DNA from 4 places in the Pelotomaculum isophthalicicum JI genome. Region 3 is predicted to be linked to each of the others. Evidence: riboswitches for the same ligand, from Rfam matches in the RefSeq annotation. Region 3 holds a riboswitch; each other region holds the start of a gene.
The links. A riboswitch is a leader RNA that binds a small molecule or an ion and turns the genes downstream of it on or off. The one in region 3 is predicted to bind cyclic di-GMP.
Positions count from the first base shown of each region.

Region 1: it holds a riboswitch for cyclic di-GMP, as region 3 does, so the genes downstream of both, L7E55_RS07085 (diguanylate cyclase) here and L7E55_RS00745 (hypothetical protein) in region 3, are expected to answer to the same signal.
Region 2: it holds a riboswitch for cyclic di-GMP, as region 3 does, so the genes downstream of both, L7E55_RS14445 (ArsB/NhaD family transporter) here and L7E55_RS00745 (hypothetical protein) in region 3, are expected to answer to the same signal.
Region 4: it holds a riboswitch for cyclic di-GMP, as region 3 does, so the genes downstream of both, L7E55_RS04740 (S-layer homology domain-containing protein) here and L7E55_RS00745 (hypothetical protein) in region 3, are expected to answer to the same signal.

Region 1 is NZ_JAKOAV010000010.1:28,032-31,199, reverse strand. Features, by position in the region: gene L7E55_RS07085 (diguanylate cyclase) at 1-1,847, opposite strand, end outside; cyclic di-GMP riboswitch class II at 1,920-2,003, opposite strand; gene L7E55_RS07080 (CBS domain-containing protein) at 2,285-2,677, opposite strand.
Region 2 is NZ_JAKOAV010000033.1:31,505-34,672, reverse strand. Features, by position in the region: gene L7E55_RS14450 (sensor domain-containing diguanylate cyclase) at 1-1,562, shown strand, start outside; cyclic di-GMP riboswitch class I at 1,682-1,771, shown strand; gene L7E55_RS14445 (ArsB/NhaD family transporter) at 1,932-3,168, shown strand, end outside.
Region 3 is NZ_JAKOAV010000001.1:163,580-166,747, reverse strand. Features, by position in the region: gene L7E55_RS00765 (hypothetical protein) at 213-368, shown strand; gene L7E55_RS00760 (hypothetical protein) at 707-844, opposite strand; gene L7E55_RS00755 (hypothetical protein) at 873-1,001, opposite strand; tRNA gene L7E55_RS00750 (tRNA-Thr) at 1,316-1,390, opposite strand; cyclic di-GMP riboswitch class I at 1,701-1,789, shown strand; gene L7E55_RS00745 (hypothetical protein) at 1,825-2,052, shown strand; gene L7E55_RS00740 (DUF2225 domain-containing protein) at 2,395-3,168, shown strand, end outside.
Region 4 is NZ_JAKOAV010000006.1:28,718-31,885, forward strand. Features, by position in the region: gene L7E55_RS04735 (fibronectin type III domain-containing protein) at 245-538, opposite strand; gene L7E55_RS04740 (S-layer homology domain-containing protein) at 490-1,551, opposite strand; cyclic di-GMP riboswitch class I at 1,658-1,742, opposite strand; gene L7E55_RS04745 (Mrp/NBP35 family ATP-binding protein) at 2,043-2,879, opposite strand.

The DNA of each region.
Region 1 (3,168 bases), on a different contig from region 3:
GTAATATTGTTAAAATGCACCGTGTCTGACATGAATATCGTTTTTTGAAAGTCAACTTTCCCATTTCCAAAAAAACAAGATGCCAGACTAAAACCATCCATGCCATACTTAGTATCGCTAAAATCAGAATTCCCGTCAAAAAAACACTTCTCCGCATAGAAACTACGCAAGGTATTATCCTCATCCCATTCAAAAAAATCATGGTAATCATTGATCGAAAAATTCGAAAGATACAATTCTTTAAGCTGGAAATTTGGATACATATTTTTTAAGGCTATGATCTCATCTTTACTTAAATATCCAAACGTCCTCGTTTCTGTCTGTACGCTTTCATCATTAAACGCTATGATCTTTATATGTGAATTATTTGGGTTTTCTCTAATTTTTTTTATCAGTTCCAGACCACCTATTATTGGCATTATTAAATCGATAATAGCCAAGTGGGGCCTTATCCTTTGCAATTGCTCCAGTGCATCTTCTCCATCTTTTGCCATGAACACCATATAGTCCTCTTCTAACTCTTTCAACAAGATGTTTCTGATTACAGCACTGTCATCGACTACTAGAATTTTGGTTAGGGGGGAATGAACACCTTTACCTGATTGACCCGCCAGAACAACTTTGTTTCTGCCAGTTTCTTTAGCCAGGTAAAGGGCAGCATCAGCGGCTTTAATTATTTCCTGTTCAGTTTTACCGTCTTTGTCAAACTCTCCTATTCCAGAGCTAAAGGTTATCTGGATGTTTTTATTTTGATAGGGTTCGATTATGGGCATTTTTTCCCATGCGGAACGCAATCGTTCCAATATTTTATAGGCGGTTAACGCATCAGTATCCGGAAGAAGGGCAACGAATTCCTCGCCGCCGTATCTCCCAATCGTATCGGTTCTTCGAAACTTGCTGTATAGAAAGGAGGCAAACTGCTGCAGGACGAAATCGCCAACCTGATGACCGTGTTCGTCGTTAACTTTCTTAAAGAAATCAAGGTCGCATATGGCAACGCAAAAGCTTTTTTTATGGCGGGAAAAGCGTTCAACTTCTTCAGTAAGTCTTTCCATAAAGTAACCACGGGAAAAAGTTCCGGTAAGCGGATCGCGGACTGCCAGGCCGTGCAGTTCCTCCATGCGGCTGATCTTAGCTTCGATGCGGGCAACTAAATCTTCCGTGTTGAATGGCTTTATTATGTAATCGTCAGCCCCTAATTTAATACCCTCAACTATTTCCATGGGACTGGATTTGCTGGTAAGAAAAAAGATTGGCGTCCACTTATAGCGATGATCTGTTCGCAGTTCTTTAAAAAGCTCCAGGCCATTTGTTCCGGGCATTACGATGTCAAGAATAATTAAATCCGGCCTGTAGTGTTCAAGAATTTTTTTGGCTTCAGAAGCATCACCAGCATCAACAATTCCTAAATTCTTTTTTGATAACTCTTGTTTTATAAATTGTCTTATGGCGGTATCATCGTCTACGATAAGCACTTCCTTGCGCGGCACCTCTGGGAGTTTTTGCTCTTGCTCATCGGGCGATATTATGTCTTCGACTGTTTTTAGAAGGTTTGCCCTCTCTTCGATGATGTCTACAGTATCTTCACACTCCTTTAAAAGGTTTATGTCTGCCGCCTGCCCAGTTTCAAGATTGGTGGCAATTCTGTCTTCCAGGCTTTTCGCGGCTTCGATTATTTCCCCAAAGCCGACAGCAGCGCCGGTGCCATAAACAGTGTGGAAGAATATATGTAGGATGTTCTGGCATGTTTTATTATGTGGCTCTTCTTTTAAGGTACTTATGGCCTGACGTATTTTGGTAATCCTGGTTAACGTTTCCTCGATAAAAATCTGCAGGGGATTATCCATATACTGTCCCTCCGTATACTCATCTGATTGCTTCTAAGTGAATAAATCATATAAAAAACCGACCTTTATTATCTGATAAAAGGTCGGTTGCATCACTTACTCAATCAACTCAAGATGCCCAAATGATAGAGTTGATTTCATTGTCCCTTGCTTTTTTAGTTTAGAAATACCCGCCTTTTCCAATACTTGCCATAAGGTCAGAATGAAATACGTGGCGCGATGGCCTGATACGTTTGCTTGCGTTCCCCCATAAATTTATTTACAAGCTCTTCCGTCATTCGTTCAATCGTTGATAACCCAACTTGTCGCTACGGCGCAATTCCTGCGCCATTTTCCGGCGACCATAAGCAACGAGTGAGGTGGTTTATGATGTTGCTGAAAAAGAGTCCGAAGGTTCAATATCTATCTGTAATTATTTAACTATAATATTGAAATATCTATTTTACAGATGAGTATGTATCAATAACTACTTGAAGCATATCCGCAGAAGTTATAATTCCTACTATTTTTCCTTCATCTAAAACCGGCAGGCTGCTTATTTTTTTGTCCAACATCAGTTTAGCCGCTGAAACAATATCATCTTCGGGATTTACTATAAAAACATATTTATAGCTCATTGCCCAACTAACAGGCGTTTCGGGATAACCACCCGGACGACAAAGGACTTTTTCAATATCGTGTTCTACAACAATACCCACCAGAGTGCCTTTATTGTCAAGTACCGGTAGTCTCCTACAGTCTTTCGTCCGCATTAAGTTCAAGGCTTCTTTGATTGAAACATCAGCATTTACAGTAACCACATTCCGTACCATCTTGTCCTTGACTTTCATCTTTCCACCTCACCTGTCATAGTGATCTACGGATCGTCTTATCTTTATATGAGCATATTTCGACAAATAAAAGGACTTTCCTTCCAAAGATTACGACTAAATTGCCATCTGGAACACGGCGGTTCAACCCCCTATTAATGGAGCCTATATACGGATCAATTCCTTGATTGATAAGCGTACCAACGGTTTCAAGCTAAGAAAAGAAAGCATGCAAAAGACAACGGAAGTTATGCGGAGCAAAAATCTTAGCATCTGTGGAGGCCGCAACCAGTAAAAAGTACCATCCATTTCGATTGTTGGGCGATTTTGAAAATGTCAAGAGTTTTTTGCGTATTTTCTGATTTTCTTTGGTACTAATTTACTGTAAGTGCATAACTACTGTAATATAGTTTCATAAATTTTGATTGTTTATTTTTTGATAGCTAATGAGGGAAGATGTTCTAGCATAATTGCTTCCGGCCGGGTTCATACTAAACTCACAAAACAGAAAA
Region 2 (3,168 bases), on a different contig from region 3:
CTAACGGCCAGCTATTCACTAACTCTACGGTCATTTCAATAACGTTTTTTAAAGAAACAACCGTAAAAGCCTTTATATTGGACGCCGCAACCGGCGGAGAAGTTGATTTGGGGAAAACTTTACGCGCCGATATTGAAAACACGTGCGCGAAAATAGCGGGTGTGTTGTTGCTGACGACAACTACAACGATGGACGTGTCAGATTTTTTAACAGGCTTTGCCGATGCTCAAGTCGCCTATCCTGTTTTCGGCGGTGGCGCAGGCGAGTATTCATCACCGGTATCAGAAATGAAAGCCCTGATTTTCTGCAACTCCCGGCACACCTTTAAGGGTGTGGTCGCGGTTGCTTTTCTGGGAGATGGGATTAAGATTGAAACACATAACTATCTTGGCTGGCATCCGTTAGGTAAGGAAATGGTTATCACGGAAGTGAACGGCTATTGGGTGAAAAAAATCGACGGTCAACCTGCCTTCAAAATATATCGGCGATATCTGGATATTCAAAATGATAAGAGCTTCCAGCATAACGCCATAGTGTTTCCATTGATGGTAAAAAGAGATGGCAGGCAGTACGCCAGGCCCGCTATGGCAGTCAACGAGGAAAATGCTATCTTATTCCTTGCTGATTTAAAGAAGGGTGAAACAGTTCTCTTCGGTTACGGCGATCCAAACACAATTATTGAACAGGCTGCTGCAGTGCAAAGCCTGCTGGCAGCCTTCGAGCCTGAATCTATTTTCCTTTATAGCTGTGCCGCCAGGCGAGCTTTCTTGCATAACGATGTGGAGTTAGAGACAAAACCATTTGAAAATATTGCACCGACATCCGGATTCTATACACATGGAGAAATAAACAGCAGCCCGAACAGCATCAATCATCTCAATTACACTATGGTGGCGGTAGGCATGAAAGAGCGCAATTACGGCGGGAAAGCCGCGCAAATCCAAAATGGGCATAGGAAGCCGCTGTTTCAGGAGGACGCGGATCTTTTTGCTTACCAACATTCCCGGTTCATTTCCCGTTTGCTCCACTTCATTAGGGCGGTCACGGATGAACTGGAAATAGCCAATAAAGAAACTAGGCGGCTGGCTGAAACAGATCTCTTGACTCAGGCCTATAACAGGGTGAAGGCCTGCGAATTATTGAACAGTGAAAAGAACCGGTGTGAACGGTACGGTTCAGAGTTTTCAATCATTATTTTGGACATAGACTTTTTTAAGGAAGTGAATGACACATACAGGCACATTGCCGGAGATGCGTTCCTCGTCAACATCGTTAAGATCATCAAGAAGCAAGTGCGCGCTCCGGATATGTTGAGCCGCTGGGGTGGAGAGGAATTCCTCATCGCCATGCCGGAAACCGGGCTCGATGGCGCGCTGGTCGTGGCGGAAAAAATCAGGGCTGCGGTTGAACAAACGGTGTTCCCCGGAGCGGGGCATCAAACATGCAGTCTGGGTGTGACTTCCTTCAAAAAGGGCGAACGCATCGAAGAGTTGATTGAACGGGCAGACGCAGCTCTTTATGAAGCAAAACAGAGCGGCCGGAATCGAGTTATAGCTAAATAAATATTATTATGGCTACCTGCAAATCAGCAAGGTAATATATAACGATGGGACATCAAACATGAAAAAAATATTGTACTATGCATGCAATAAATATATAATAAAAAAAAATAATATCGTAACATCGTGTTGGGCAAACCCGTGTGAAAACCGGGGACGCTAAGCCATGGGTCTAAAGCTGGTATATATGCCATGATTGCCAGGCGACAAGGACATTGACTTTACTGGAGTGGGTATAGTCTTATATGACTGTTCCCACCTCTTTTTTATTGCGTTTCTTTAGGATTGTGTTAAATTATATAAATTTTACCTGGAGGTGAAGATAAAACTTAATATTTCAGATGTATTGATATGTGAAAGGGAGGTTAGATCTTGTCGGAAAGTAGTCAGGTCATTTTTGCTACGGCAATTTTTTTAATTACATACGCGGTAATAGTTACAGAAAAAATTCATCGCACTGTGGTTGCCTTGGTAGGAGCCAGTTTAATGGCTTTAACAAAAATATTAGGTCTGGAACAAATTGTTGAAGCTATTGATTTTAACACCATTGGCTTGCTGGTGGGTATGATGATCATTGTGGGTATCACCAAGCAAACCGGTATTTTTGAATATTTGGCAATTAAGGCAGCCAAAAGTTCAAGAGGGGAACCGATCAAAATTATCGCCGCCCTGTCTTTGATAACAGCTATCTTATCCGCGTTTTTAGACAATGTTACCACTGTGCTATTAATTGTGCCTGTTACCTTTGCCATAGCGAGGCAGCTTGAACTTAACCCATTGCCGTTCTTGATTTCTGAAATCATCGCCTCCAATATTGGGGGCACAGCCACTTTAATTGGCGACCCGCCGAACATCATGATTGGTAGCGCCACTGGTCTCGGCTTTATGGACTTTGTCTTTAACCTGACCCCTGTAATAATTGTTATATATATTTTGACCATTTTCTTTATTCAGATCATATATAGAAGACAACTGGTGGCTAGACCTGAACTCAAAGATAATATTATGGAAATTAATGAAAAGGATGAGATAAAGGATCAAAAGCTTTTAAATAAATGTCTGATTGTACTTTTCCTAACCGTTCTAGGTTTTGTCTTGCACCAATATGTACACCTTGAATCATCAGTTATAGCCCTGTCAGGCGCCAGCTTATTGCTTCTGGTTACAATGAGTGACCCGGAGCATGCCTTATATGCGGTGGAGTGGCCTGTTATCTTTTTCTTTGTTGGCCTATTCGTAGTGGTTGGGGCTTTAGAGAAGGTAGGAGTAATTGAAGCAATGGCTAAATGGTCACTGGATGTAACAGGTGGCATCATGGTGCCCACCGCTATGCTGATTCTTTGGCTGTCCGCCATAGCCTCGGCCTTTGTTGACAACATTCCTTTTGTTGCTACAATGATCCCGCTCATTCAAGACATGGGCCGTTTGGGAGGTATCGCGGACTTAAACCTGCTGTGGTGGTCGCTGTCGTTGGGCGCCTGCCTTGGCGGCAATGGAACAGCCATAGGCGCCTCGGCAAATGTTGTCGTTTTGGGTATAGCCGAAAAAGAAGGGCTGCATATCAGCTTTGTTAATTATATGAAGATCGCTTTTCCGCTAATGCTGACGT
Region 3 (3,168 bases):
AAAAAACACAAAATGGCCTCCCGGGGCGATCCCCGGAGGCCTTGATTTTTTTGGAGATTTTACATTTTTGCGTTGGGTATTGTTGGTTGAATTTGTGGGTAATATTTTACATGGTAATATTCTCCACGGTAACGTTAACCATAATAACCCATATGACATATTATATTTTAAGACCGGTCAGGAAATCCATCCCCGAGAGGAGGGAATTCAAAATGGGCTTCGTAGAGAAAAAAGAAGAGGAATGCGATTGCCGCAATTGCCGCATTGAAATTAAGGATAGTATTGTCGTGATAATTTGTGGTGAAGTGGAAGTTGAGAAGTTAAAACATTGCCTTGGCTCATTAATGGAAGCAAAAGATAACAAATAGGAAGAGGAAAATACTTTTGCCTCTGCCGGTATGCCGTGGCGTATTTACGCTACGGCCTTTCTTATGTTTGCAGTAAACCTCTCCAGTTAAGCCAGGATTCGTGGTTCCCGGCTTATTTTATGGCAACTCCGGCTATTCAGACGTTGTTATATTCTTTCGATTACCCCATCTTGACATTATATTTATATGATTTCTACGTTTTTGAGCCGTATGGCCCGGTGATAGTTCACCCGGTTGGCCATATTTTGCATGTATCTCATTTTACCATTGCCAAAATCATAACCACCGGTAAATACCGATGGTTACAAACGTAGCCTTTATGTTAGTGTTTTTACAGTTTAAATGCAGCAGCCGCACATGCCCACGCCGAAAACGAGCAGGATGAAAATCAGGAAGATAATAAACGCTGGGCTACTAAAACAACCTGTGCCACAAGCTTCTTCCGCTTTAACTACTTGGGACTTAACTTCAGCCATGGAAATACCTCCTTATAAGGCTTTCATACTAAATACAGCCTCCGCAGCAACTCACTCCAAAGATGAGCAGGATAAAAATCAGGAAAACAATAAACCCGATGTTACCAAAACCTGTGCCGCATCCTGTGCCGCAACCTGCACCTACGCCGAATGCCATAAGAATCACCCCTTTTGCTTTTTTATATAATATGCAGGCAATGATTTATGTGTTAATCAATGGTTATGCACCCAAATTAATCTAGCAGCATAAGTTATATTAACAGTTGCTCCTTTTGTTCCATAGACCTCCTTGGCAAAAACCCGGTCCATCAATGGGCTGGGTTTTTGTTTTTCGGTTGGACTGTAGAAAAAGCCCGCCTTAAAGACGGGCAAAGAGAGGTGAAAGATGTTAAAAAGGTAAGGCGTACCAGGAGACATTAGGGTCATTAATAAAACAGCCTCCAGCTAAAACCCCGGAGGCCTTGATTTTCTTGGAGCTGATGGTGGGATTTGAACCCACGACCTGCGCATTACGAGTGCGCTGCTCTACCCCTGAGCCACATCAGCTTAATTAAATAAATTTTTAGTTAACAACTAGCGCATTTAATATTTTATCCGAACAAGTAGTTAAAGTCAACTTGCCTCCAATACTAGGTTACGGTAAATCCTTTCTTGATTGAATTGTCATGTGATAATTATGAAGATATTCACACAGTATGCTTCAATGTTGCCCCTATTGTACAAACAATTGATTTTGACATTTTATACGGTTTTTCCTACCTGAATGTCGTAAAAAATAGGACCATAGTCCTGTGATAATAGTTCTCCTTTCACATTTTCTTATTTTAAATAGCTGTTATAATATAGTAACAACGCAAACTGAAAAAGGCAAACATAGTGAAAACTATGGACGCAAAGCCACGGGTCTAAAGTATCGTGTAGTACCATGATAGCCGGGTTACCAGTAACCCCGGGATTCCTTTACAAAGAAGGGGTAGTATATGCGTTATATAAAAACATTTTACCCAAAAGTTCTATACTTCATTTTACCTTTCATAACCATATTTATTCTGATAAAATATAACACTCCAATGCTGGCCGCTGGAGTCGCCCTTTATTTAATGATGGGTTTCGACGATTCATCTAACAAGTTTTTATCCCGCTTCAGCGAAAAAGAGTATACCGTCAACATCACTGATTGGATGAAAAAAGAAGTTAGTCATAACTAAGTGTTATTGTAACTAATAAACATTAAGGTTACTGCAATTTAGGACTAAAGTCCTAAAAAATTGGGAAATTTTTCTCATGTAGGATAATTAAAAATAATTATAATTATTTTTAATACCTCCTTTAATATAATCACCCATCTAGAGGGGCTTTCTCCCCACCATTCCCTATTCCATAATACAGGGAATTTTTTTTATTGTTTTTAATTCATGGATATTATGCGGGAACACAGTTATTTTAGCTGAGAAAAAAATCCACCTTTGCAATAAGTAAAAATTCCTTTCAATTGATATTTTGGTAGTATAGAATATTAACTGAAATCTTAAAGGTGGGTGAAATCATACATGGATGCTCTTGAAAGCATTTTAAAGAAGATACCTTTTTTTAAAGACATAAACTATCCTTTACAAGACTTGGTTAAAAAAATGCGCCTAGAGCGTTTCGAAGAAAATACAGATATATTTTCTGAAGGAGAGCAAGGTTCAAGCTTATACCTAATCATATCAGGAAAAGTTTTAATATATGCAAAATCGACCACTGGACAGGAAATGGCTATCCAAACACTTGAACCGTCAGATTTTTTTGGGGAAATGAGTCTGTTAGACGGCGGATATCGCTCAGCCTGCGCCAGGACATTAGAAAAATCAATTATTTTTAGTCTGGAACGAAAAGACTTTCTAGAATTTCTAGATGATAACCCGAGAGCAGCTGTAAAAATAATTGAAACTTTAAGCAAAAGACTTCGACAATCAAATATCCGAAATAAAATATTAATTGAAACCAACCGCAAGTTAACTAACCAGGGTACCGACCAAAACCAGATTACCGCCGCCAATATACCCGTACAGTTCAATGACGAGCGACAAGAGCAGTTAACCAAGGAAACAAAAGAATTCAGCGTTAAAAAAGATACGTATGCCCCGGAAGAAAAAGAGGAAAACGGTTTCGCGGATATATTGGAACAGCATTTAAACGATGTCGAACATGCTGATGAGGAAGATGATAAGGCAGACGCCAAAAAAGAGATTGAGCAAAAAGAAATGTTGTATTATAAAAAAGCCGTTTGTCCAATTTGCAACGCTAAATTCGAAACACCGAAAGCTTTGTCAAAATACGTT
Region 4 (3,168 bases), on a different contig from region 3:
TTTGCAACCTCCTCACATGAAATTTTTTAGTCGAGATAACTGATCAACTTCTCCAACGACGGTCGAAAATCCTACTTATGATCATTTCCGAATCAATAATTGACATAAGCTCCTCCGGAGTAAGATAAAGGCAAAAAAAGATATTGGAGTCAATTGCTACTCTCAATATCTTCGTGTGCTTCATTGCCTATTGTTGCATGTCGTTCGACATGCTAGAGAATTTGTTTTGCCCGCCCTGTTAGATCTAGGGTGTCTTTTTTGTTTTTACTCTTGCAGTTGGCCCGCTATTGCTCCAGTTACCAGCTGCGTCACCCGCTTCAATACTGAATGTATACGATGCGTTTTTTGTCAAGCCGGAAACGGTATAACTATATGTGCCCGCCGGTATGTCGGCAATCTTTACCCCGTTCTTATACAATCTGTAGCCGGTCACCGATACGTTGTCCGTCGCTCCCGACCAACTCAGAGTTACACTGTTTATAGTAATAACTACAATTCGTAACCGGTTACAGCAACATTGTCCGCCGCCCCGGACCAGGTCAGGGTTACGCTGTTAGAGGTGATATTCGATGACGTTATCACGCCGTCGGCCCATGTTGGCGCCTGGTTGTCCGACGTTTTCGCCGTCGTTACTGTTGTTGTCAACTCGCTGCTCCGGTTGCCTGCCCCGTCAAGCGCTTTGACGCTGAACTCGTAAGAGGTGTCCGGCGCCAGACCTGCAACTGTGTAGCTGTACGTGCTCCCTGACACGCTGTCAAATTGGACACCGTCTTTATACAACTCATAGCCGGTAACCAGCGCATTGTCTGTCGCACCGAACCAGTTCAGGGTCAACCCGTTCTCCGTGATATTCGAAGGCAAGAGCGCGCCCCCGATTGCCCATACAGGCGCTTGGGTATCCGGCAGCGAAGTCGTTGTAACTTCTATAGCCGGCCCATCGCTGCTCAAATTGCCTGCCGCGTCGCGTGCCTCTATGGTGAAGCTGTAACTTGTCCCAGGCGTTAGGCCGGTAACATTATCGGCAATATCAACGTTCTTATAAGTAAGGGTTCCCCCGGAAATTCTGAGTAGCAAAGCGATTGCCTCTGCGCGAGTGACGGGTTCTTCAGGTTTAGATGTTCCGTCCTCATAACCATAAAGCAAGCCGGCTTTTTCCGCCGCTTGAATTGTCCCAAAAGCCCAGTGGCCGGTCGGCACGTCACTGAAAACAGGTTGTCCGCCAGACTGCTCTGGCAGTCCTTTCGTTAAGACTAAGATTTTTGCAGCCTCAGCGCGGGTGAGGCTGTCCGCCGGCCGGAAGGTGCCGTCAGGGAATCCGTTGATAATGCCTTTTGCGGCAAGGTAATGGACAGAGGGAAGCAGCTGTTTGTCGTTATCCAAGTCTCTAAAGTCGGTTTTTACCGCTTGGACAGCGGGCTCTCCCATTTGCTGTATTGAAGTCTCAACCGCAATTGCCGGTTTTAGACCAAAGGCAAAAACACCTAAAACTAAGAGAAAGGCACAAAACACAAACTTATATTGTTTTTCCCCCCGCGTCGGAAAACGAACCATGAGTCCCTCCATAATAAGCATTTCTCATGCGGCAGTACATTCCCATAACAATCAAAAAACCCGTTTGCAAACTCGGGTTTTTATAGCACTAACGAAATTTTGTTATCGTGGCAACCCGGCTATCATAGTACACTTACCTTAGACCCGTGGCTTTGCGCAGAATCCTTTCGGAAACTATGCCAAATATGAAGTTTACATATTTTTGCGATAAGCTAAATAAATATTTTATCAAACCAATATAAGATACTGTCATATGACTATATTTGACATAATACTCAATTTCAATAGGAAATAGTTCCTATTTTTTAATGGGTCCAAAGACCTATTAACGAATCTTTAACACCGACTCAACTTGAATAAGCGGCAAATACCGGGCCTCATTAATAAGCCCGGCTGCATTTGCCATCAAAATTAACCTTATATATATTTTGCAGTAAAATTTACTTATGGTTAACCTATTCTTTCCATACCCTCCCATAGATTAATACGTTCTATTGAACTACCTTTTCAGGGATTAGATTTTTAAAAAGATTACTGTTATATTCTTCAATCTTGCCTTGATCGCAAAGATTTGAAAGGTGCGGGTCAATAGGCAAACCACCGATAAACGGAACCTCGAATTTTTCAGATATTTCTTTGCCCCGGCTAGGGCCAAACAGCTCAAATTCTTCGCCGCAATGAGGGCAAACGGCACGACTCATATTTTCAACCAGACCAAGAATGGGAATATTCATGTATTGGGCCATCTTAATTGCCTTGCTCACAATCATTACGGCAAGGTCTTGTGGTGAAGATACAACGATAAGCCCGTTGAGAGGCAGGGATTGCATTACAGTCAAAGGCACATCACCAGTGCCAGGCGGCAAATCGACAAAAAGGTAATCAAGGTCACCCCAGGCGACATCAGTCCAAAACTGCTTGACCGTACCGGCAATTACCGGCCCTCGCCAAATAACCGGGTCATCTTCATTGTGGGTCAATAAGTTTAGTGACATGACTTTTATACCTTTATCGGTATCTAAAGGTAACAGCGCGAAGCCGGTGCTTTTCGCCATACCCTTAACGCCAAACATCTTCGGCAGGCTTGGACCGGTGATGTCCGCGTCCAGCACTCCTACCGAATAGCCCTTTTTTTTAGCCTCACAGGCAAGTAGAGATGTCACTGAAGATTTTCCCACACCACCTTTTCCACTCATTACAGCAATAACATTCTCAATATGGCTTAATTCGTTTACAGGCAATTTCTGAATGCCGCTTTTGCCTTCATGACCACATCCGCCATGACCGCATCCGCCGTTTTTTTCAACTTCATCATTATTTTGCTGCATTATTTACATCCTCCTGATAGTAAAGTTTAAAATAGTTATTACATTGAGTATACATTAAACCATGTTATGGTCAATGTTTCACAATCATATATACAACACAACCTCATCATTGTCAACGATATTACCATACCAATTTTAAGTAAATCTAAATGGACCGATTTAAGTTACCTCAATATTTACCCATAATTATTTGCAAAGAATTTCACCGGTACAACTACCTGTGAGCCGAATCATTCTCTTTTTCATCATAGACTGCTGATTCCAAACTCCTAAACATTATAGTTCCTAC